Regions from separate parts of the Austwickia chelonae genome, predicted to be linked through region 2. Evidence: riboswitches for the same ligand, from Rfam matches in the RefSeq annotation. Region 2 holds a riboswitch; each other region holds the start of a gene.
The links. Region 2 has a riboswitch for cobalamin ahead of DX923_RS08965 ((2Fe-2S)-binding protein). Riboswitches for the same ligand answer to the same signal wherever they lie in the genome.

Region 1: another riboswitch for cobalamin. It lies ahead of DX923_RS14065 (homocysteine S-methyltransferase family protein); the one in region 2 lies ahead of DX923_RS08965 ((2Fe-2S)-binding protein).
Region 3: another riboswitch for cobalamin. It lies ahead of DX923_RS15465 (ABC transporter substrate-binding protein); the one in region 2 lies ahead of DX923_RS08965 ((2Fe-2S)-binding protein).

Annotation. Positions count from the first base shown of each region.
Region 1 is NZ_CP031447.1:3,199,887-3,207,685, forward strand. It holds gene DX923_RS14060 (S1 family peptidase) at 631-1,419, shown strand; cobalamin riboswitch at 1,554-1,752, shown strand; gene DX923_RS14065 (homocysteine S-methyltransferase family protein) at 1,893-2,942, shown strand; gene DX923_RS14070 (hypothetical protein) at 3,164-3,724, shown strand; gene DX923_RS14075 (PrsW family intramembrane metalloprotease) at 3,721-4,854, shown strand; gene DX923_RS14080 (S1 family peptidase) at 5,045-5,881, shown strand; gene DX923_RS14085 (tyrosine phenol-lyase) at 5,955-7,337, opposite strand; gene DX923_RS14090 (MFS transporter) at 7,557-7,799, opposite strand, start outside.
Region 2 is NZ_CP031447.1:2,041,955-2,049,753, forward strand. It holds gene DX923_RS08955 (ABC transporter ATP-binding protein) at 1-690, opposite strand, end outside; gene DX923_RS08960 (FecCD family ABC transporter permease) at 708-1,865, opposite strand; gene DX923_RS08965 ((2Fe-2S)-binding protein) at 1,881-2,717, opposite strand; cobalamin riboswitch at 2,760-2,941, opposite strand; gene DX923_RS08970 (M48 metallopeptidase family protein) at 2,980-3,537, opposite strand; gene DX923_RS08975 (hypothetical protein) at 3,708-4,367, shown strand; gene DX923_RS08980 (ABC1 kinase family protein) at 4,382-5,749, shown strand; gene DX923_RS16190 (hypothetical protein) at 5,842-5,994, opposite strand; gene DX923_RS08985 (WhiB family transcriptional regulator) at 6,250-6,519, opposite strand; gene DX923_RS08990 (hypothetical protein) at 6,631-6,822, opposite strand; gene DX923_RS08995 (ATP-dependent DNA helicase UvrD2) at 6,951-7,799, opposite strand, start outside.
Region 3 is NZ_CP031447.1:3,522,833-3,530,631, forward strand. It holds gene DX923_RS15450 (OPT family oligopeptide transporter) at 1-139, opposite strand, end outside; gene DX923_RS15455 (ABC transporter ATP-binding protein) at 275-1,075, opposite strand; gene DX923_RS15460 (FecCD family ABC transporter permease) at 1,072-2,100, opposite strand; gene DX923_RS15465 (ABC transporter substrate-binding protein) at 2,097-3,149, opposite strand; cobalamin riboswitch at 3,209-3,392, opposite strand; gene DX923_RS15470 (ornithine cyclodeaminase family protein) at 3,440-4,378, opposite strand; gene DX923_RS15475 (MFS transporter) at 4,375-5,709, opposite strand; gene DX923_RS15480 (SDR family NAD(P)-dependent oxidoreductase) at 5,814-6,668, opposite strand; gene DX923_RS15485 (YeeE/YedE family protein) at 7,032-7,799, shown strand, end outside.

The sequences.
Region 1 (7,799 bases), 1.2 Mb from region 2:
ATCACCGGGTTGCATCGGCGCTCCCCTGTGCGCCGCCCCCTGGCGGGCTTCGACTCTCCATCGACGAGTCGAAGCCCGCCACCCGCGCTTTCGCGAGCGCATCCCGACCCGCATCCCGACCCGCATCCCGACCGTGGAATGATGCCGGACCCGTGCTGCTGCCAGCCGGTGGTCTTTTCTTCGGCTTCTATCGCCGCATCTTAAATACATCAGATGAATAATCGACGGAAACTCTTGAGGGTCCTGACCGCCCGCCAAGTGTGCGGAAATCAGGAAAGATATGTATCCATACATTCGTTCGAAAAGCTTTTACAGCCAGATCATCGCTGGTCAGAGACCGGCGGGGGGATATTTCAGACCCAAGAGCACTCAGTCAACATCCGTCACTTTCGCGAAATACATACAGATTTCTCTCTGCATATTTTCAGAAAGTCATGCAATATACCGGCCAGATCAAAGAGTCCCCCGACATCAGTAAAGAAGGTCAAGGAATCGGCTGTATCTCGTGACAATCAGAATCATTAATGCTCATGATTTTTGCGTCCACAGTCATTCAGCAGATCGGAGTTCCAGCACATGTCTACCTCCAGGCCTATCGGCCGCATCCTGGGCATGGCCGCAGCTGTAACTATGATCGGAGGCACACTCGCCTCAAGCACAGCCCTTGCCGCTCCACCAAGCGGAGAAGCAGACGCCTCGACACTCATCGTCGGTGGCACCCCCGCCAAAGACGGCGAGTTCCCCTTCATGGTGTCGCTCCAGCTCAACGGCGAATCATTCTGTGGTGGTTCCCTGATCAACTCCACCACGGTGCTCACCGCAGCACACTGTGTGAACGACGAAACCGCTGAAAGCGCCAAGAAGATCACCCTGGCCATCGGGCGCACCGTCCTGTCCGACGAGACACAAGGCGTCGACCGGAAAATCCGCTTCACCGGCGGGTCCCCCGACATCACGACCCACCCGTCCTACGGCAAGAAAGTCGGCTACGACGCTGCCCTGATCCGTCTGGACAAACCGGTGAACAACATCACCCCGGTCGACCTGCCCGAAGCCGGATCGACCGCCCTGTACAAGCCCGGATCCATCGCCACTGTCATCGGCTGGGGCACCACCCGAGCGACCTGGCCGCCGAAGTACCCCGACCGGCTTCTCAAAACCAATGTCACCATCCATACCCCGGCGCTCTGCGCCAAAGCCGGTGGCGACGACTACAACGCAGAAACCGACTTCTGCGCCAGCGCCGAAGGCAAGGACTCCTGCCGAGGTGACAGCGGCGGCCCGATCATGCGCAAGGTCGCCGGACGCTACTACCAGATCGGCGTGGTCTCCTGGGGCAAAGGATGCGCGCAGAAGAACAACCCCGGTTTCTACACCTCCACCGCCTCCGAAAAGGTGCGAGAGGGACTCGGTTTCTAAAAGGAACACCCGCACCTCACCGGCCACGTGCAAGGGCAGCCGACCTTGCTCTGCCGACCCACACAACACAGGACATGCCCGCCTCGTCTGCACTCCGACGAGGCGGGCATGTCTGCTGAAAATCTTTCTTCCTCAAATGATCTGTCACATAAGGCGAGCCTTATACTTGTTGACTCGGTGCAGAAACGGGAAGTCGGTGCAAGCCCGACACGGTCCTCGCCACTGTGACCGGAGAGCTCCGCCTCGACGATGCCACTGAACCACCAGGTTCGGGAAGGCCGAGGCCAGCGTTCGATCCGGGAGTCAGGAGACCGCCTGCACCGGCACCCAGATGCCGAACCACGAGAGATGGCCTGGCCATGACGACACCCGTCCGCAGTACGCAGCCCCTCAGGCCGCGCCCTCCGGCAGGGCCCGGGCACAGGCTCCTCTCCCACGGGGAGGCAACGACCATCGTTGCCGAGGAGAGCAGCATGAGCGACCGACGAACCCTGACCGAACGACTCGACACCGGGCCGGTGATCTGCGCCGAAGGATTCCTCTTCGAACTGGAACGACGCGGCTATCTCACCGCCGGTGAGTTCGTCCCCGAAGTGGCCCTGGAGAACCCCGACGCCCTCCGCACCCTGCACACCGACTTCCAACGTGCCGGATCGGACATCGTCGAAGCCTTCACCTACAACGGGCACCGCGAAAAGATGCGGGTCATCGGCAAAGAAGACCTCCTGGAACCGTTGAACCGGGCCGCTCTGCGCATCGCCCGAGAAGTGGCCGACGCCCACCCCGGCGACCTCATGGCCGGAAATATCTCCAACACCAACATCTGGGATCCCGCCGACCCGGCCCGGCAGGCCGAGGTCCGCGGCATGTTCGAAGAAATGGTGGGCTGGGCCGTCGACGAAGGCGCAGACCTGATCATCGGCGAAACCTTCTACTACGCCGGTGAAGCAGAGACCGCACTCGAAGTCGCCGCCGCCAGCGGACTACCCGTCGTGATGACCCTCGCCCCGATGGCCGGCAACCGGATGTCCGACGACGTCGGCATCGTCGACACCGCTCGACGCCTCGAACAAGGCGGCGCGCAGGTCGTCGGCCTCAACTGCTTCCGCGGCCCGCGGACAATGCTGCCCTGGCTCCAACAGATCCGCGAAGCCGTCAGCTGCCATGTCGCCGCGCTCCCCATCCCCTATCGCACCACCGAGGAAGAACCCACCTTCTTCAATCTCTCCGACCCGACCGCCACCACCCCCTCACCGCACGGCCGGACCTTCCCCACCGCACTGGACCCGCTGTCGACCAACCGGTACGAGATCGACGCCTTCGCCCGGCTCGCCTACGGCATGGACGTGCGCTACCTGGGCGTGTGCTGCGGAGCCTCACCGATGCTCATCCGCCAGGTCGCCGAAGCCGTCGGCCGGACGACAGAAGCCAGCCGGTTCTCCGAGCGCATGAGCAACCACTTCATGTACGGCACCCACGACCGCCTGCCCGAGCACATCGCCGCGCTGGGCGCCCGCGCCTGATCACCCCCGTCGTCGCCCCGGTGCCCCTACCGGGGCGACGACGGCCCGCGCCCCAATAGCCGAAATGTCTTGCCCCGGATGGACATTTGTTCTCCCTGGCGTTGCATGAGGAGACCTGTCCGAGTCAGGTCAGCCCAGTTCACCGGAACTCCGATCCGCACCGAACCGTTGCCCCTTCTGCTGTCCTGCACCATATTTTCACTGTTCGGCAAGGACCTCTCATGCACAGAATCGGTAAAGAACTGCGCGACCTCAGGGCCACAGCTGCGGTCCTCGGCATCTTGGCCATCGGGGTCGCGGTGCCAACGCTGTCAGCAGCTGCTCTCGGCACTCCCAGCGATGCCGTCACAACCGGGCAACGAGACCGACTCACCGTCGATGCCACTGGCACCCACGTCGAATGGGCTGCCCCCGAACACTGGCAGCGCCAGGAGCAGGTGCGCCGGAAATATGCCCGGTATGTCGACGGGGAACGAGCGCTGTCCCTGACCGTGATCAGTTCCGTCAAGGATCAGCAGACCGCCATGGAACGTCAGGTCCGCTCGGCCGCCGCCTCCGGGCAGAACCTACGACTCACCGAACAGAAGATCTCGACTGCGAACGAGTTCTCCGGCTTGTCCTGTGAAGTCACCGGCGGAAACGGAGCCGGGCAGGGCCGCTGCGCGATGGTCGGGCGCGACGGTTTCCTGATCGTCATCACCTCGACCGCACCGACGGACAAAGAGCCTCTGGACATCACCACGCTGATCGACTCCCTCACGGTCAAGAAGGAAAAGGCATGAACGACCTCCGCCGCGGAGAACGCCTGGCGACAGCGAACCAGAAGCCCGGCGACGAGTTCTACCGCCCCCGGTCAGCTCTGTGGTGGTTCTATCTGATCAGCTGCGCACTGTGCGGAATCGCGCTCGCCGTCTTCCTGTGGCCCCGGGTCGCCCCGCCAGCGGGGACGCTGCTGTTGACCTCGCCGTTGTCCCTGGGAGGTGTAGCGCTCTTCGTCCTGGCGATGGCGGCCTGTGATCCCTACCGGGCCCGTCGCCCCCGGATCATGCTGGCCGCCTTCGTCAGCGGGGCCACGATCGCCGCCTACCTGTCCGTGAAGGTCAATGCGGCTCTCCCGGTCGTCGTCCTGCACCTGCTGGGCGAACAGTCAGCCCAGCAATGGTTCGCCGGATTAGTGGGGCCGACGTCCGAGGAATGGATGAAGACGGCCTGCATCCTGCTCGTGATGCTCATCGCCCGGGAAACGATGACGAGACCGATGCACGGGCTGATGGTGGGTGGTTTCGTCGGTCTCGGTTTCCAGGTCCTGGAAAACCTTTCCTACCTGGCCAAAGGCGCATTGGACAGCCCGGACAGCGATATCAAGGGGCTCCTCCTGGTGGGATTCGTGCGCTTCTTCAGTGGTTTCACGTCACACCAGCTGTACAGCGCGATCATCGGGGTCGGGGTCGCCGTCCTGCTCGGTCGTGTCGTCGGAGACAAGTGGTCCTTGAACCGTCGTCTTCTGGTCTTCACCGGTTTCTACGCGCTGGGTTGGTTCATCCACTTCCTGTGGAACTCGCCGGCCCCGACAGCCTGGGGCAACGCCGGTGTCATCGCCTTGATGCCGGTCAAGATCGCCTGCTACCTGGCAATGCTCACGCCGGTGCTGCGCTGGGTATGGCGGCAGGAACGCGACTACCTCCGGGCCGCCGCGAGCGCGGTCACCGGCGATCAGCTGGATGAACTCGAAAATGCGGCGATCGGTGATCGGCGCACCCGTAGATCCTTCGTGAAGGAGACCCGACGTCGGGGAGGACGTAGCGGGGTGCGCCGTGCCCGTCATGAGATGCGGATCTACCTGGAGCGGCTCCAGGAGTGGGGCCGTTGCAGTGCTGGTGCCGACACGCCTGGCATTCGGAAGACCTTATAAGTCAACGGTTTTCGTTGAAAAATAGGATTTTGTCCATCTTTGGTGGAATGCTGGAATAGCTGCCCCCAAGGCCAGGTCTGGCCTCGGCAAAGAAAGACAAGATCCTGGCCGGTCCCCCGCTGCGCCGTCCCGGGCGCTCCTACTCTGTTCGCGTCCGAAGATGCACCGCAGCCGAGAGGAGCCCCAGCACATGTCCAAGTCCAGCAGGAAAGGCCGCCTCCTGAGTGTGGCAGCAGCAACGATGCTTGTCGGTGGATTGCTCACCCCCTGCACCACCCACGCCTCACCACCAGCAGACCCGACGCCATCGCCTCGGATCATCGGCGGTGTTCAAGCCGAGGAGAACGAGTTCCCGTTCATGGTGTCGATCCAGGCCGGGGAACGGCACTTCTGCGGGGGGTCGCTCATCGACGCGAACACCGTACTGACCGCAGCCCACTGCGTCAGCGAGAGGGTCGGCAGCACAGCCCAGGGCGTGAACCTGGTGATCGGCCGGACGACTCTCTCCGACTCCTCCCAAGGAATCACCCGCAAGATCAAGGTCGTCAACGGTCAGGCCGACATCACCATCCATCCCCGGTACGCCGTGATCGCCGGTTACGACGCAGCGTTACTGCGGCTGAACGAACCTGTCCACGGGATCACCCCGGTAGCGCTACCCCCGCGAGGAGCAACCGGCCTGACCACCTCCGGTCGGGCGACCGTCATCGGTTGGGGAACCGTCGACCCGTCAGGTGAACGAGACATGCCTGACGGGCTGCGCAAGGTCACCATTCCGCTGCACTCGACAGCGGCCTGCGCCGAGGACGGCGGCCACGAGTACAACGCAGCCACCGACCTGTGTGGCGGGTCCGCCGGTAAGGGGGCTTGTTTCTCCGACAGCGGCGGCCCCTTGGTACGTCGGCATGCCGGTCGTCTCTACCAGATCGGGATCGTCAGCTGGGGCAAGGCCTGCGGGCATGCCGAGCACCACTCGTTCTTCACCTCGACGGCCTCCTCGACATTGTGGAACACCTTCAGGTCGTGACCATCGGCTGATCGATCGCGAAGGTGGGCCTGGCCGTGCCGGTGCACGGCCAGGCCCACCTTGACGAGAGAGCTCAGGTCAGCGGCTCGAACCGGCTCGTGAAGAAACGCAGAGTAGGCGACTCGTAGACGAACTTCAGGCCCTTGATGTGCTCACGGTTCCGGTAACACTCGATGACCGCATCGGCCACGACATCCATGTGCCGGTCGGTGTAGACCCGGCGCGGGATCGTCAGGCGCACCAGCTCCAGGGCCGGGAAACGGTCCTTGCCGTCGGCCCCCCGCCCCGAGGACACATTGCCGCGCTCCATCGAACGCACCCCGGACTCGACGTACAGCTCCGCGGCCAGGGCCTGCGCCGGATACTCCTCCTGGGGGACGTGCGGCAGGAAGCGGCGCGCGTCGAGGAAGACCGCGTGCCCGCCGATCGGCTCCACGATCGGGATGCCCGCTTCGAGGAGACGTTCACCCAGGTAACGGACCTGTCCGATGCGGTGCGCCAGGTAGTGGTCGTCGACGGCCTCGCGCAGCCCGACCGCCATCGCCTCCAGGTCGCGCCCGGCCAGCCCGCCGTACGACGGCATGCCCTCGAAGACGACGACGAGTTCGCGGGCTGCGACGAGGATCCTCTCGTCGCGCATGGCGAGGAAACCACCGATGTTGACCAGGCAGTCCTTCTTGCCCGACATGGTCAGCCCGTCGAAATAGGACAGCTGTTCCTTGACGATCTCGGCGCAGGACTTGTCGGCATAGCCTTCTTCACGTTCTTGGATGAAGTAGGCGTTCTCGGCGAGCCGGGTCGCGTCCGACCACATGATGATCTTGTGGTCGTCGCACACCCTGCGGACGGCGCGGATGTTCTCCATGGAGACCGGCTGCCCACCGGCCAGGTTCACGGTGAGCGCCACATTGATGTAGGCGATCTTGTCGGCGCCGACCTCGTCGATCAATTTCTGGAACTTGTCCAGGTCGACATTTCCCTTGAAGGGGTGCGGGGCGGTGGGGTCGTGGGCCTCGTCGATGATGACGTCGTGGAAGGTGGCACCGGCCATCTCCTGGTGCAGGCGCGTGGTGGTGAAGTACATATTGCCCGGCACGTGCATGCCCGGCTTGATGAGGATGCGGCTGATCAGATGCTCGGCGCCCCGCCCCTGGTGGGTGGGGACGACGTACGGGAAGCCGTAGACCTCTTCGACGGCCTCCTTGAGCAGGTCGAAGGACTTCGCCCCGGCGTAGGCCTCGTCGCCGACCATCATGTGCGCCCACTGCTGGTCACTCATCGCGGAGGTTCCGGAGTCGGTGAGCAGGTCGATGTAGCAGAGCTTGGAAGGCAGCAGGAAGGTGTTGTATCCGGCGTCCTTGATGGCCTGTTCGCGCTGGGCGCGAGTGGTCATCGTGAGGGGCTCGACGGTCTTGATCCGATAGGGCTCAGCGGCCTGGGTGCGTACGGGTGACATCACAGCCTCCTGACATGTGCACGGGGCGAAGGATTTTCGGGCACTTCACGTATCTCGATGCCACTCATCCTGGCATTGCGTCCACTCTTTCGTCAGCAGATTGTGCAGGTTGTCCACAACATCGGCGTGTCAGCTCGAAATAGTGTGCATTGCGTTCAGCCATAGCGACCAGCGCAACCGGCACCCTGGCGAATCGACCAGGAAAATACTTCTCAGACATCAGTTTTCACTTGATGTCCGGGGTCCGCCGACCTTCTCCGGCCACTCCCCCCGAGAGGACTCCCGCACCGCAGGAACAGCCGCGAGCGCCACGATCAGCAAGGCCGAAACCACCCCGAGCGCGCGCAAGACACCGACGTGATCGCCCAGCCATCCGAGGCCGGGCGGGCCCATCAGGAAGGCCCCGTAGGCGATGGTGGAGACGACGCTCATCCGGGTCGCGGCCCGGGCCGGATCGTCGGC
Region 2 (7,799 bases):
CAGAACGATCACGGCATCGAAATGGCGAAGCACGATGTCGATGTCGTGCACAGCGGCGACGACGGTGCCGGAGAGCTCGCCCAAGAGGTACCAGAGACGGAGCTGCCAGGCGATGTCCAGATGGTTGGTGGGTTCGTCCAACACGAGGATCCCGGCGTCCTGGACCAGCCCCCGGGCGAGGACCAGCCGCCGTCGTTCCCCACCGGAGAGCCGGTCACAGGGGTCATCGATGCGATGTGCCATACCCACAGCGGTGAGTGCACCCATCACGAGGCGACGTTCCCCCGTACCTCCACCTTGCCAGGGCCGCCGGTGCGGCGTTCTGCCCAAAGCCACGGCTTCCCGGACGCACAGGTCAGCCGCAGGGACGTCCTCCTGCCCGACGAAGGCGATCTGCCGGGCGCGGGACGCCGCAGGGACAGCACGAAGATCAACACCGTCGAGGCTGACCTGGCCGCTGGTCGGTGGACGCAATCCTGCAAGGATCTTGAGCAGGGTCGACTTTCCAGCACCATTGGTACCGACCACCGCCGTACGCCGACCTCGAGGTATGTACAGGTCGACCTCTTCGAGGAGCTGAGCGCGGCCGATCCGGAAACCGACCCGGCGCAAACGAAGACCGTCATCGTCCGCCGCGGAAGTACTCGTCCCCAGGTCTGGGGTCTGTGATCGGCGGGTCGCCTCTGACACGACCTGAGTCTCCGCGTTCACGACTGTCCCCCGAACCGGTAGCCGCGTCGTCCCATCAGCAGCAGGAAGAGCGGCGCCCCGATGGCCCCGGTGACCACGCCGAGCGGAACCTCCTGGGGTGGGGCGACCATCCGGGCCAGCACATCCACCCAGAGCAGGAAGAAGGCCCCGGCGAGTGCAGCGACCGGGATCATCCGCCGATGGGTCGCGCCGACGAGCATCCTGGCCAGGTGGGGCAGGATCAGGCCGACGAAGCCGATTCCCCCGCTGACGGCTACTACGACACCGACCAGGATGCTCAAGGTCAGGAAAACGGCAGTACGCAGTGCGCCGACCGGGACGCCCAGCGCAGTGGCGGTCTCCTCACCGGCGGCCAGGGCGTCCAGCCAGCCGTGGACGGCGATGGCGGCGGCGAGGACGAGTGCGACGACGACGGCCGGTGGCGCGAGGATCGCCCATTTGGCACCGCCGAGGCTGCCCAGAAGCCAGAAGAGCACGGAGGTGGTGGCGCGGCTGTCGTCGCTGAGGAAGACGAGGAAGGAGGCTATGGCGGAGAAAGCCGAGGAGAGCACCACTCCGGAGAGCACCAGGCGTAGCGGGGTGAGTCCGCCTTGGCCGAGTGCGACCAGGTAGACGGCGATCGATGCGCCGAGCGCCCCGAGGAGGGCGCCGACCATCAGGGCGTTGCTGCCCCAGGCCGCGAGGACGCCCAGGGTGATCACCATGGTGGCTCCGACGGAGGCGCCTGAGGAGATGCCGAGCAGGTAGGGGTCTGCGAGGGGGTTGCGGACGAGCGTCTGCATCCCGCATCCGGCGATGGCCAGCCCGGCGCCGACGATCAGGGCCAGGAGTGCCCGGGGCATCCGTAGTTCCCAGACGATGGTGTCGGCGACGGTGTCGGTGGAGTTCTGGCCTCGCAGGTGGGCGGAGACGACTTCCCAGACGCGGTCGACGCCGATGTGTTCGGAGCCGAAGGCCAGTGAGAGGACGACGCTGCTTGCGGTGAGCACGGTCAGCGTCAACAGGATCGGCGCGAGGCGGAGTCGCCCTCGTGGCCCGGTCCTGTTCGTCGGGGCGGGGAGGCCGCTGCCGGTGCGGTTGTCCGCAGGCCGGCCGTTCGGTGTGCTTTCCGGCGGGGATGTGGCGGGTGGCGCCGGAACGCGTAGGTCGGTCATCGCTCTTCCGTCCGATCAGGTGTACAGCCGGTCGGCCCAGGTCAGGCCGGGGATCGTGGTGGTGGGCGGGTCCTGTTGGCGGTGAAGCCATTCCTCGTCCGAGAGTCGGGGGCAGCTGCCGCAGTGTCCGTGTCCTCGGCCGGTGTGGACGAGGCAGCAGGTGTGTCTGCGCTGGTGGAGTGGCCCGGCGGGGGTGTCGGCTCCAACGGTGACCAGGGGTCGTCCGGTGAGTCGTGCGATGGCAGCGAGGCTTTCCTGTGCTCGGGTGGCGACCGATGGCCGCGCGGCGGTGTCGACCGATCGGTGGATGAGGGCGAAGGCTGCTGCACAGGAGGCTGCGAGGCTTCCCCAGCCGAGTCGTCGGGGAAGACGGTTTCCTTCTTCGGAGGCGTGGACCAGCGGCGTGCAGTGGTCGATGAGCGCGGTAGTGACCCCGGTGATCTCGGCGGTACCGAGTGTGGCCCGGTCGGGGGCGCAGACGGCGGTGGTCGCATATCGGGTGTCGGTCCTGAACCACCAGGATCGGTGGTCGAGGTCGAGGAGGAGACCGGAGTGCGCCCAGGCGATGAGGACCACGCCGGCGAGTCGTCCGGTGTAATGCTGCAAGGCGCATGCTGCTCCGGCCCGGGTACGGGGGCTGTCGAGGCCTTGGGCGTAGGCGGGCGCGGCGGCCGCCCACCAGGACGGATCGGTGAGGGTCGTAGCCGGTCGCCAGCATTCGTCCGGCCCGGTCCGTTCGGTATCCGCCGACCAGAGCAGCGGCGCTTCAGCCAGCACGTGAAGGGTCTCTTCGGGGAGCGTGCCGGGTGCTTCCGGCCTGACGGCAGGACAGGGTGTGTCGGCGACCGACATGAATCACTTCCGTGGATCCGGGGCCCTGTGCGCGAGGACCGCATGCTCTGGAGCGAATCAGCAGGTCTTCGGGCTGGGGATCACTTGACGGACGGTACCTTCCCGGGGCTCCCCAGTGGTTCGTCACCGCCGTCATCACCCTCACCGCTGCGCGCCAGCTCCGGATTCTCACCGGATTCCCTGGCACCCGAGAAGTGGGTGCGACTGATTCTTCGCGAATCTATCACGGGCTCGAACAGGCTGGTTCCTTCGGTTGGCCGTGTTATTCCTCGTCTGCTGCGCAGTGATGACGGGTCGGGTCCTGGGCGATGGACCGGCCAGCGGTGTATCCGTCGAGATAGCCTCGTGCGCGTTCCACGAAGGGCACCTCGCGTAGCAAAGCCCAGAAGGCTGGTCCGTGATCAGCTTCGAGGAGATGTGCGAGTTCGTGCAGGAGCACGTAGTCGATGACGTAGTCGGGCATCCCCACCAGGGTTCGACTCAGCCGGATACTTCCTCGGGAAGGCGTTGCCGATCCCCAGCGAGTGTGCTGGTTGTCCACCCAGCGCACCGAAGCGGGAACGGCTCGTCCTCCCAGGTAACGAGCTGACAGTGCGTGGGCTCGCGCGCGCAGGGCTTCGTCGCTGCTGCTGGGGCCCCGTCGCTGCCGGGCGGCCAGTCGGATCCGCATCGTGGCGACCCATTCGGATTCCTGTTGGGTGGTGAAGACGTCCGGGATCAGGACGACCAGTCGGCCGGCTTCCACCCGTGCGGAGACGGTCCGTCGGCGGCGTGCAGAGCGGCGCACGTCCACCGGCAGCTGTGCCCAGGGATCGGTCATGTCCCGAGCATAGGGAACCCGGAAGGTCGCGTCTCATCGCTCGTGGAGGTCACGAGTCCGGTACGGGCGCAGCCTTCCTCCTCGGCCCTGTGGACAACTCCTCGGCATGCGCCTGGGCTGGTCGCAGACTGTGTGGCGTGATGGCCGGTGGCGTGGAAGGACTCTCTGAAATGAGAAATTTGGTAGCAGGACGGAATGTCCAGGCTTGTACCGCCGACACGAGGAATTCCCTGCTGGTTCGTCCGGGAGACATCGGTGCGGACAGCGAGAGAGCACGGATCCTCTTCGACGGGGAGGGGGAGATCGCTCATCAGCTGGCCGGACTTCTCCGACGTGAACTCGCCGAAGACGTCATGATCGGTCGCTGCGCGGCGGACGAGCTCGATCTGGAGCTGCGAGGCGGCGAGTTCCGGAGAGTGCCGGGTTTGGTCGTCCTGTTTTCCCCGGTGGCGGCATCGTCGATCCGCGCCGGGCTCTGGCGCAACGCGAGGGTGCCGCATCTGCCGGTCGTGTACGACACCAATCGGGTGACCGTAGGGCCGGTCGTCGTCCCCGGTGCGCCTTGTCTGCGTTGTCTGGATCTACATCGGTGCGACAAGGATCCGTCGTGGCCTTTGTTCCTCGCTCGCCTCGATCACGGCATCCCTTCGCCGCAGGTGGAGCCGACCGCATGCGCTCTCGGGGCCGGGCTGGCCGCCTTGATGATCCGTAACCTGTGGTTGGAGGAACGTCATCTCCCCGGAGTCAGCTTGGAAGTCGCTTTACCGGAACCAACGGTGATCCAACGTCGTTGGTCTTTTCATGCACGATGCGACTGTGTGCAGAGCTGACCGACAATAGTGTCGTGAGCGAGCTCCCCCGACGGGCGATGGCCCGCACCGCCAAGCTCGCCGGGCTGCCGCTCAGCCTGGCAGGTCGCGCAGCCATGGGCGGTGTCAAGAGGCTCGGCGGGAGACCTGCCGAGGAGATCGCGCTGGAGCTTCAGCAACGCACTGCGGAGCACGTCTTCCAGGTATTGGGTGAGCTCAAGGGCGGGGCGATGAAGGTGGGGCAGGCGTTGTCCGTCCTGGAACCGGCTCTTCCTGAGGAGCTCGTCGGGCCGTACCGGGCGGCTTTCACCCGGTTACAGGAGGGCGCCCCTCCGATGCCGCCGTCTTCTGTGCATCGCATCTTGGTCCGGGAGTTCGGTGAGGACTGGCGGGACCTGTTCGCCGAGTTCGAGGATCGTCCTCGGGCAGCAGCTTCCATCGGGCAGGTGCATCATGCCCGGTTGGCCGAGGGCACCGAGGTCGCGGTGAAGGTGCAGTATCCCGGCGCAGGCGCTGCGCTTCTGGGTGATTTTCGCCGGTTGGGGCGGTTGACGAAGATGACCACCGGTTGGATCCCCGGGTTGGATCTGGGGCCGCTGCTGGCCGAGTTCGAGGACCGGCTGGCCGAGGAGCTCGACTACTCCTTGGAGGCCGAACGACAGCGTGTCTTCGCCGAGGTCTTCGACCAGGACGAGTCGGTGTTCGCGCCACGGGTCCATCTTCAGCAGGGCACCGTTCTGGTCAGCGACTGGGTCGAGGGGCGTCCGCTCGCCGAGATCATCGCGCAGGGCACCCCGCAGGAAAGAGACCACGCCGCGGATCGTTATCTGGAGTTCTTGTTCTCCGGGCCGCAACTGGCTCGGCTGCTCCATGCCGACCCTCACCCGGGGAACTTCCGGATCCTTCCGGACGGACGTCTGGGGGTGCTGGATTTCGGCGCGGTGGGGGCACTCCCCGGCGGTATGCCGCTGGCGATGGGGCGCGCTTTGCGTTCCGCCCTGGAAGGGGATGCAGCGGGGGTTCTTCGGGTACTGTCCGAGGAAGGTTTCGTCCAGGACGGCGCTGAGGTGGACGCCGGCCAGTTGCTGAACTATCTGGCACCGTTCACCGAGCCGATCGCGGTGGAAAGCTTCACGTTCACCCGGGAGTGGATGTCTGGGCAAGCTGAGCGGTTGCGGGACCCCCGGGAGAAGGACTTCGGGTTAGGTCTTCGCTTGAATCTGCCGCCCGAGTACCTGTTGATCCACCGGGTGTGGGCCGGTGGCCTGGGAGTGCTCTGCCAGCTGGGCGGGACGGTACAAGCGGCGGAGATCGCCTACAGCTGGCTGCCCGGCCTGGACCCGGACTGGTCCTCCAGGGTCGCGGAGGACGACTCTGCAGAGGGGGATCCTCGGGGCGGATGACTCACCCGAGGGTGCCACGAACTTCTCTGCACGATATATGGGTCGGGGGCGACAGATCATGTCTGTCGCCCCCGACCCATATCGGCCTTCCGTCAGCGGAGGCCGACCACGTCCCGCAGGATCGTGGCGTTATACGCATAGCTCATGTTGTCTTCTTCCTGGCCATCGCGCTTCTTGGTCATCTCGTTACGAGTGACGGCCAAGCGCAGCCGGTCGAGAGTCAACAGGGCACCGTTCGGCTTCATGAATTTTCCCCCTCCATGGGCATCACATGTGCTTGAGATACGGATATGAAACCCGCTTACCCAGGGATTAACTTTACCTTCACAGTAAAGAGATGGCAAATTAGCAGGTCAAAATCCTTGACGTCAAGGGAATTGAGAGCAATAATTCGCCCCTCTTGGACGACCGTCCTTTTTACTGAAAAGAGCACAAGGCCTGCGAGTTCACCGAAAAATCGCCTGAAGAAGAACCGACCAGAAGCCGGACAAATGGTTCACTCAGGCAGCAATCTCGGCCTTGCGCGGACGCCCCCGTGGCCGTTTGCGTGCCACCACCTTTCCGTGGAGCACCAATTCACCACCCCAGACACCCCAGGGCTCAGCACGATCCAGAGCACCTTGTAAGCACTCCACCCGCAACGGACAACCCTGGCACTGGACCTTGGCCGTCTCGACCTCAGACGGATTCTCGGCGAACCACAATTCGCCATGACCCTCCTGGCAGGGCAAAACCATGGAAGGCGGAAAACAACTGCTAACAACACTCATCAGTACGAACTTCCTGATAGCAAAGGAACGCGCCCTACGGCCGCAACGCCGACGAAAAAAGCCGCAGGACCCGTCAGGGTTCCGCGGCCAGTAAGGTGCCTGATCCGATGCTCAGATCATGGCGCCCCATGCAGGCGGACCACTGACGGAAGACAGAGAGGTGGGAGTGAGTAGACGATCACCGGAACGCGCCACGACGAAGGCATCAGCAGGCGCGGCCACCGCGAGGGAAACACCGGAGCCATCTCCGGGAACGCCCAGGGGGGCATCGGGAAAAGCCAGTTTTGTCATCAGCTTGATCATCGTCGCCACCTCCTGTCGGTCTCGCGCGGGCACACCAGGCATGAAGAACATTCGCTCAACAGCCAGGTCAAGAGTAAGAACTCCGCCCCCCGAGCGCAATCATTTTTTGACCTGCGTGTTCAACGGATTCAGTTGACGTCTGGACGCTTCTCGCTCGACTCCGTGCCGACCAGGGCCACCGCCTTGCCCACATCTCCGCCGGCGACCACGGTCAAGACCGCCAAACCGTAACGCGTCACCTTCCGTGCGCCCACCCCCGGCACCCGCCCCAATGTCGCCAGATCGTGCGGCTCCCGCTCTGCGATCACCGTCAATGTCGCATCGGTGAAAACCACGAAAGTCGGAACCCGGTCACGCTCGGCCACTACCGATCGCCACTGTTCCAAACGCTCGAAGATCTCCGGGTCGTAGGAGGGCGGGCACTGACCGCAACGCCCCATCTTCCGTTCTGCCGCCGAGTCCAAAGAAGCCCCGCACACCCGACATCTCGACAGCAACGGAGGTTTCCGTGGCCGATCCTTCTCGGACGCGACCCCACCTGCCGGACGCCCACCCGCACCCGGCGTACTCTGCGAACCGACCAGTGGAGACACATCGGCCAAGAAACGGGAAGGACGACGGTTCTGCCGTCCCCCCGACGCCCGCGCACCGGCCCACGACAGACGAAGTTCCCTGCGGGCCCGCGTCAACCCCACGTACATGAGACGACGTTCTTCCTCCACCGCATCCGGGCCCTCAGCCATCATGATCGGCATATATCCGTCGCTGCAGCCCGCAAGAAAGACCACGTCCCACTCCAGCCCCTTCGCCGCATGCAAGGACGCCAAGGTCACCCCCTGCATCGACGGAGGATGCTCAGCTGCGCTCCGCTCGTCCAGCTCCCCCACCAGGTCACGCAGTCGCGCCCGCGGCGACAGGGTCACCAAGTCGTCAGCGACCTGCACGAGCGCGGTCAAGGACTCCCAGCGCTCACGGAC
Region 3 (7,799 bases), 1.5 Mb from region 2:
TCAGCCCCACCTTCAGCCCCAGATAGACGTTCGCCGCGGTGAAGACCACGGTGATGAGGCCACCGATGACAATGCCCCGGATAGTCAGCTCTTTCGGACCCGATCTCGTCCGCGCTGTCTGCGATGTCGGTGCGGCCACGGCACTCTCCTCCTCGAGGGCGTTCCAGACCCGCAAACCGCTCGCCCGCAGGCCCGACCGTTCTCGGGCGGACACGACTGTGGAGCCCGACGGCTCATTTCATGCTAATCCTCTTGGCTTGTCCATCAGCAGTATTCAGGTCTTTTGAAGACTCACCACTCGATCTTCCCCAGCAGGGCCGAGGAACTGGATCAGCGGCGGAGCACCATCGTCGAAACACCGGACCCGGGACTCCACCCCGTAGACCTCACGGATCAGACCTGCCGTCAGCACCTCCTGCGGAGGCCCACTCGCCACCGGCCGTCCACCAGCCAGGACCACCACCTCGTCGCAATACGACAGAGCCAGATTCAGGTCGTGCAGGGCCACGATCACCGCCAGACCAGAACAACGCACCGCAGCAAGGATCTCCAGCTGCCGACTCACGTCCAGGTGGTTCGTGGGTTCGTCCAACAGCAAAGTCGACCCGCCCTGGGCGAAAGCTCGAGCCAGATGTACCCGCTGCCGCTCTCCACCGGACAGACTGTGCCAACGTCGGTTGAGGAGATGCCCCACCCCGGTTCGCTCGGCTGCTGCGTGCACCAACCGTCGGTCCTCGGCTGAAATACCGGACCACCTGCTGCGATGCGGAATACGACCGAGGTCGATCACTTCCTCGACACTGAGATCCTCTACCGTCTCCGCCTGCTGCTCGACAACAGCCAACCTGCGCGCCGCCTCCCTACGAGGGAGCACCTTCAGGTCGACCTCGTCGAGAGTCACCACCCCTGACTCCGGCTTGAGGACCCCGGCAAGCATGCGCATCAACGTCGTCTTACCTGCCCCGTTCGGGCCGAGCAAGCCGACCGTGCGCCCAGGAACCGCCCCTACCGTCACCTCACCGACGATGAGATGACCTTCGACGCTCCAAGACAGCTCGTGTCCGGTCAGACTCATGAGGCCCTCCGACGGCGTACGAGGATGAAGGCGAAAACAGGAACACCGACAAGTGCCGTCATCACACCGACCGGGACCTCCAAGGGCGCAAAAGCTGTCCGTGCAATGGTGTCCGCCCAGACCAAGAAGATCGCCCCGACCAAGGCCGCCGTCGGCATCAGAACTCGATGCCGAGAACCGACCATGGCGCGCGCGATGTGCGGAAGCACCAGACCGACGAAACCGATCGCGCCGGAGCTGGAGACGATCACCGCGGTCATCGACGCCGTGACGAGCAGAAGCAGCCCACGAATCCGGACGACCGAGACTCCCAACGAGGCAGCGGCTCGTTCGCCGAAAGCGAAGGCGTCCAAGGACGAGGCGCAGAACAAGCAGAGCAGAAGGCCGAGCGCGAGCGCCGCAGCGGCCAGGGCGACGTCCTCCCAACTAGAGGTGGCCAGCGAGCCCATCAACCAGAAAAGCACACCACGAGTTGTCGTGGCGTCGGCACCGATCATGACGATGAACGAGGTCAGCGCGGAGAAACCCTGGGTGACGGCGATTCCGGCCAAGACGACGGTGGCGGTGGTTCCGCCGGCGAGTCGAGCGAGCAGGAGCATCGCGCCGAAAGCGGTCACCGCGCCGAGCAAGGCTCCGCCAGAGAGGCCGAGGGTGCTGCCGACACCCAGGACCAGGACACAGACCGCGCCGGTGGAGGCTCCCGAGGAAACTCCCAAGAGGTAGGGGTCCGCGAGCGGATTTCGCAGGAGCGATTGCAGGACGACACCGCAGATCGACAGGCCTGCCCCGCAGAATGCCGCGAGAAGAACCCGGGGGAGTCGCAGGTCGGCGACCATGGCGATCTCGAGTGCGGATGCGCCGGAAGTCGTGGCTCCCAGTCTTTCAAGAAGGATGTTCCAGGCAGTCGTGACCGAGATCGGGGCTGGCCCGAAAGTCACCGTCACGACGACGGAGAGGATGAGTGCGGCGATTCCGGCCGCCCAGAGAGCGGCAAGGCCCAAGGGTCGGGGAGCCTCGATTTTCACGATCTGAGGCCGAGTTTTTCGATACCTGCGGCGAGTTTCTCCATCGAGTCCACAGTGCGGATCGAAGGGTTGAGTTCGGATCCGGCCAACCGGATGTACTGCTTGTTCTTGACTGCTCTCATCTGTGAGGTGACGGGGTGTTTCTCGAGGAAGTCGATCTTCTCGTCACCGGAGTCGGCCGACTTGCGCCGACGGGCTAGATCGGCGATCACAATGACGTCCGGGTCCTTGGTCGCGAAGTCCTCCCAGCCGACCTGGGGCCATTCCTGCTGGGATCCGGCGTAGACATTGGTCATTCCCACGGCCTCGGCAGCTATCTGTGGCGAGCCGAGGCCCCCTGCCACATAAGGAGACTCCGAGCTCGCGAACCAGAAGGCAGCTGTCACCGGATGTTTCTTCCCCTGCCCGGAGACCGCTTCGACTCGTTTTTTCAAGGACGCGACCATCTCCTCCCCGGCTTCACGTCGACCGGTCAAGGATGCAAGTTCGGCGACCTCCTGGTAGATGGCGTCAAGGCTGAGCTTCGCGGTGCGCTCCCCGTCACCCTTGCCACCGGGGCTCTTCGCACACTCGGCAGGCGCCATGTACACCGGAACGCCCAACCGGGTAAAAGCCTCGGGTTTCGTCGATCCTTCTCCAGGCAGGTCAGCGAAATAGGTCGCGGCGACGAAGTCCGGCTTCGCGCCCAGGACGGTCTCCATCGACGGGTTGTTGTCGGCCAACCGGGGAATGCGGGAGTTCTGTTCGGTGAAGCGCGGTAATACCGGGTCGAACCAGGTCGAGGTGCCGACCATTCGATCGCCGAGGCCCAGGGAGAGCAGGGTCTCGGTGCTCGACTGATTCATCGCGACGATCCGCTGCGGCGCTTTGGTCACGGAGATCTCACCGCCACAGTTGGCCACCTTGGCGGGATAGCCCTTCGCCGGGCTGTCGCTTCCGTCGGTCTTCGAGGCACCTGGGGTGGATCCGGACGGACCGCATCCGGCGATCGTGACGGTCAGGAATGCTGCTGCGGCGATGGCGGACAGTGCAACGCGGGAGGAGGCCAAGGGTATGAGGTTCCTTCGGCTCAACGACCTGGAACGCGAGGCCGGGACGGGCCGACAGCGGCGTGCTGCAGGCGTCGACAGGTCTTCGGGCTCGAGGTCGTCCACGTCAGGTACCTTCCCAGGCGGTTCGCCCAGTGGCATCTGGCCTGCCGTGTCACTCACACCGCTGCGCGTCAGCTCCGGATTCTCACCGGATTCCCTGCCCTCGACGGGGGAGAGGGCGTCGACGGGGCGAGGCTAACAGGATCGGCTGTGGGCAACCTACCGGTCGCAGGTGCCCACAGCGCAGGTCATTCGCCTTCGGACACCGCTCCCTCGGCCACCACGAGATCCTGCCAGGACATTCCTACCGTCTTGACGACATTCGGACGGTCGGTGGCACGCTCGACCTGTCCGAGGACTACATCTCGCAGAACGTACAGATCCTTCTCCGTGAGAGACCCTTCCTCGATCGCCATGATCACGTCACCGGCTTCCCGCAGCGCCGTGGCCACGTCCTCGACGACGACCTGGGCACGACCGAGGAGTGCCGCGTCGAGTTCACGGCGGTCCGGCTCGTGTGAGCCGATCGCCACGACGCAGGCGCCGTCTGCCACCCATTCCCCCTTGATGACCGGTTCTGCGGACGAGGTCGCGCAGACGATGATCCCGGCCTGTCGTACCGCGGCCTCGACCTCCTCCGGAGAGGTCACCGCGTCACAGTCCAGGCCCAGTTCACGAACTTGCCCTGCGCAGTTCTCGGCCCGGTCCTGCTCGACGTCCGCCACGCTGACATGGCCGATCCTGCGGATCGCGGACATCGCTTCGGCGTGCCCTCGAGCCTGGGGGCCGCCGCCGATCAGGACCAGCTCGTCCACCTCGTCCGGGGCGAGCGTCTCCGCAGCGAGCGCCGAGGTGGCCGGGGTACGCAGTGCCGTCAGTGCCGTGCCGTCGAGCAGGACGCTCGGCGTCAGGGTTTCGGCGTCCATGAGGACGTACCAGGCCTGGATGCGAGGAAGCCCCCTGCCCGGGTTGGCCGGGGCGACCGACAGGACTTTCACACCGGCGGAGGTCGCTGTCGACGACGGCATGAGCAGGAGCTGCCCGGCTCCTGCTTCAGGGCTGCTACGCGGCGGGTCCAGTGCCGGGTCGAGGCCACCCTCCAGCGCTGCACGGAGCAGCCTGCGGGCGCGGTCGGCGCTTACCCTTCGCAGCACCTCGTCGGCATCGATCCAGGTCGGTGTACTCATGTTTTTCCTTCTACAGTCGACATCTCTTCATCGGTGGAACGTCCTTCGACCACGGCGAGTCGGGGTGCGAAGGAGACGGCGATCGCCGAGATCACGCCGAGGACGACGATGTACGCCGCGATCGGCCACCAGCTGCCCGAGGCTTTGAACAGCCATTCGGCGAGGAGCGGTGCGGTGCCGGAGAAGATCGCGGCTCCGATCTGGTACCCGAGAGTGATGCCGGTGTAACGCACTTTCGCGCTGAAGGTCTCGGACATCAGCGTGCCCAGGGTCGCGGTGACCGGTGCCCAGGCGATCCCGAGCATCAGCGCTGACGCCAGGTAGAAGGCCGGCATCGATTTCGTGTTGACCAGTAGGAAGTACGGGAAGGCCATCGCGGTCAGCAAGCCCACTCCGACGAGGTAGGTGCGGGTCCGTCCGACGCGGTCGGACAGCGCTCCGAAGGCGGGGATGCAGAAGCAGCTGACGAGGGCTCCGAGCAGGACCGCGTTGAGGGCGTCTTGTTTTCCGTAGCCGATCTTCATCGCGTACGACCCGATGAAGGTCACCACGATGTAGAAGGGTGCGGTTTCCACGGCTTTCGCGCCGACGGCGACCAGCACGGAACGCCAGTGTTCGCGCAGGGTGGTGACCAGGGGGAGTTTCTCGACGGTGCCGCCGTCCTGGACCTTCCGGAAGGCGGGAGTCTCACCGAGACCGTCACGGATCCACAGGCCGATGACGACCAGGGCGATACTGAACACGAAGGGGATTCGCCAGCCCCAGGTCTCGAAGGCCTCGCCGGGCAGCATGGTGGCCAGGAGGATGGCAGCGTTGCCCATCAGGAGGCCTAGAGTCACGCCCATCTGGGGGATCGCGCCGAAGAGTCCTTTGCGGTGGTCCGGGGCGTATTCGTAGGCGAGGAGCAGTGCACCGCCCCATTCGCCTCCGATGGCGAGCCCTTGGATGATGCGGAAGAGGTACAACAGGATCGGAGCGGCTATTCCGATGGTGGCATAGGTGGGGAGCAGACCGATCGCTACTGTGCCGAGACCCATGATGGACAGGGTTATGACCAGGGTTTTCTTGCGTCCGACGCGATCTCCGATGTGGGCGAAGACGATGCCACCGAAGGGGCGGACGACGAAGGTCAGCAGGTTACCCAGCCAGGCGAGCATGAGCGCGATGAACGGGTCGTCGTTCGGGAAGAACTGCTTGCTGAAGATGATCGGGGCGACGCTGGCGTAGAGCAGGAAGTCGTACCACTCGATGGCGCTACCGGACAGGCTGCCGATCAGTACTCGGCGGTTGGTCGCCTTCTGGTCGATGGGCGGTGGTGGCGCCTGGGCCATGTGGGCTCCTCGCGACGGAAGCGGGATGTCGTTCCGGAGATCATGCCATCTCCCTGGGAATGATCTGTCATTTTTATAGGGGTATTTTTGTGGCTTTTTGTGGGTTAAGCACCTTCTGACCTGGCCAGGGAGTATTTGAGGATTCGGTCGACGAGCGCGGTCGGTAGCCGGTCAAGCAGCTCGCGCCTTCGGTTGAGCCGTACGGGGTAACGGGGCTTCGGGTGGTGTGCGGTCGTGGCATGGAAGACGGCCTCGGCCAGGACGGAGGGGTCGGAGGCTTTGGCGTCCTCGTCTCCGACCCTCTTCCCGGCTTCGCGGGCCAGAGGCTTGAACGGGGAGCTGTCAGGGACGGCGTCGAAAGCCGCGGTGATCCGGGAGGTCATTCCCGTGCGGAAGGGGCCGGGTTGCATCAGGATCACGTCGACACCGACGAACATGAGTTCGCGTCTGAGCGCATCGGCATAGGCCTCGACGGCATGTTTGCTCATGGCGTATGCGCCGTTCATGGGCATTGCCCGTTGCCTTCCGGTCTCGGAGCCGATCAGGACGACTCGACCACCTGCCTGGCGGATGAGGTGCCAGGATGCCTGGACTGTGCGGTGGGTGCCGAGGACGTTGACGTCGAGGACCCGATCGATGTCCTGGATGGGGGTGTCCATGAGGGGTCCGATGCCGGTGACCCCGGCGAAGGTGACGACGGCGTCGAGCCCGTCGGGGGACCATTTCTCCACGTGGCGCAGCGCCTTCGCCACCGAGTCGTCCTGAGTGACATCCATGGTGACGGGCAGGATGTCGTCATGTGGCGGGTGGCGGTATGAGGTGGGTTCGGGGACTGTGAGGTCGGCGACGGCGACGCGCCAGCCCCCGGCGAGGAAGCGTGTGACAGCGGCGGCGCCGAGTCCGCGTGCGGCCCCGGTGATGAGGACGGTTCTCTTTCTGTTCTCCGGGGTGCTTTCCACCCCGGGAGCGTACGCCGGACAGCAGCGGTGTCGGGGAGTTGTCCGCTGTGGTTTTTCGTGGTTTCGGAGGCGGCGTCGTTTGGCGTTATCGGCTCGACCACGGACGTTCCCTGCTGGTGGAAGCCATAATGGTGATCCCCTTTAAGTTTATGAAAACGCTAGTGACACAATCAGAATCACGGACGTCACCCTTACTGCGTGCGCGCCCGAGAGGGCACCCCATGGCCAGACTTAGTTAGGCAAGCCTGACCTCGGCAATCCGACGACGATGTCTGCCCCGAACATCCGGCGACGAATGTCCATACCCCCTGACATTCCTCGACAGTGACCCCACCCAGGCACACCCATCACAAGGAGATACAGATGCAGGCCCCGACGGAGAGCGAGGCCACACGCGTCTCGCCTGACGGGAACCTCGACCGCACACTGCGACCGCTCCCGCCCTTCCGCAACCGCTACCAGCCAGTCATCGGCGCAGGCGTCATCATCGTCGCCTTCCTCCTCGGACTACTGGCCAAGAAACCCGAGATCTTCGCCCTGTACATGGGCACCGGACTCGCCCTCGGCTACATCCTCACCCGTAGCCGATTCGGTTTCGCCGGTGGCGTCAAACGGATCTACATCACCGGCGAAGGAAGCCTTTCCAAAGCGCTCCTGCTCACCTTCGCCATCGCCGCCGTCGTCACCGCAGGCATCCACTGGGCCGCAGTACAGGACGGTGCCGTCGCCGCCTGGAACGCCGGACGCGGCGCCAAGGTCATCCCCGGAACGCAGGTCATCCTCGAGATCGGCCTCCCCCTCGTCCTGGGTGGCGTCATCTTCGGCGCCGGGATGATCATGGCCGGCGGTTGCGCCTCCGGAACCCTCGCCGACCTCGGCGAAGGGGCTGTACGTGTCCTCTTCTCCCTCCCCTTCTTCATCCTCGGCTCCGTCCCCGGACACTGGCTGCGTGCCGTGATGACCGAAAGCCCCATCGGCACTGGCGTCCGCGTCTACCTGCCGGACCATCTCGGCTACTCCGGAGCAGTGATCGCCACCCTCCTCGGCCTGATGGGTCTGTGGGTCCTCGTCCGACGCTACGAGCAGTACCGCAAACGTGAGGGGTACTACCAGGTCGAGGAATGGGATGCC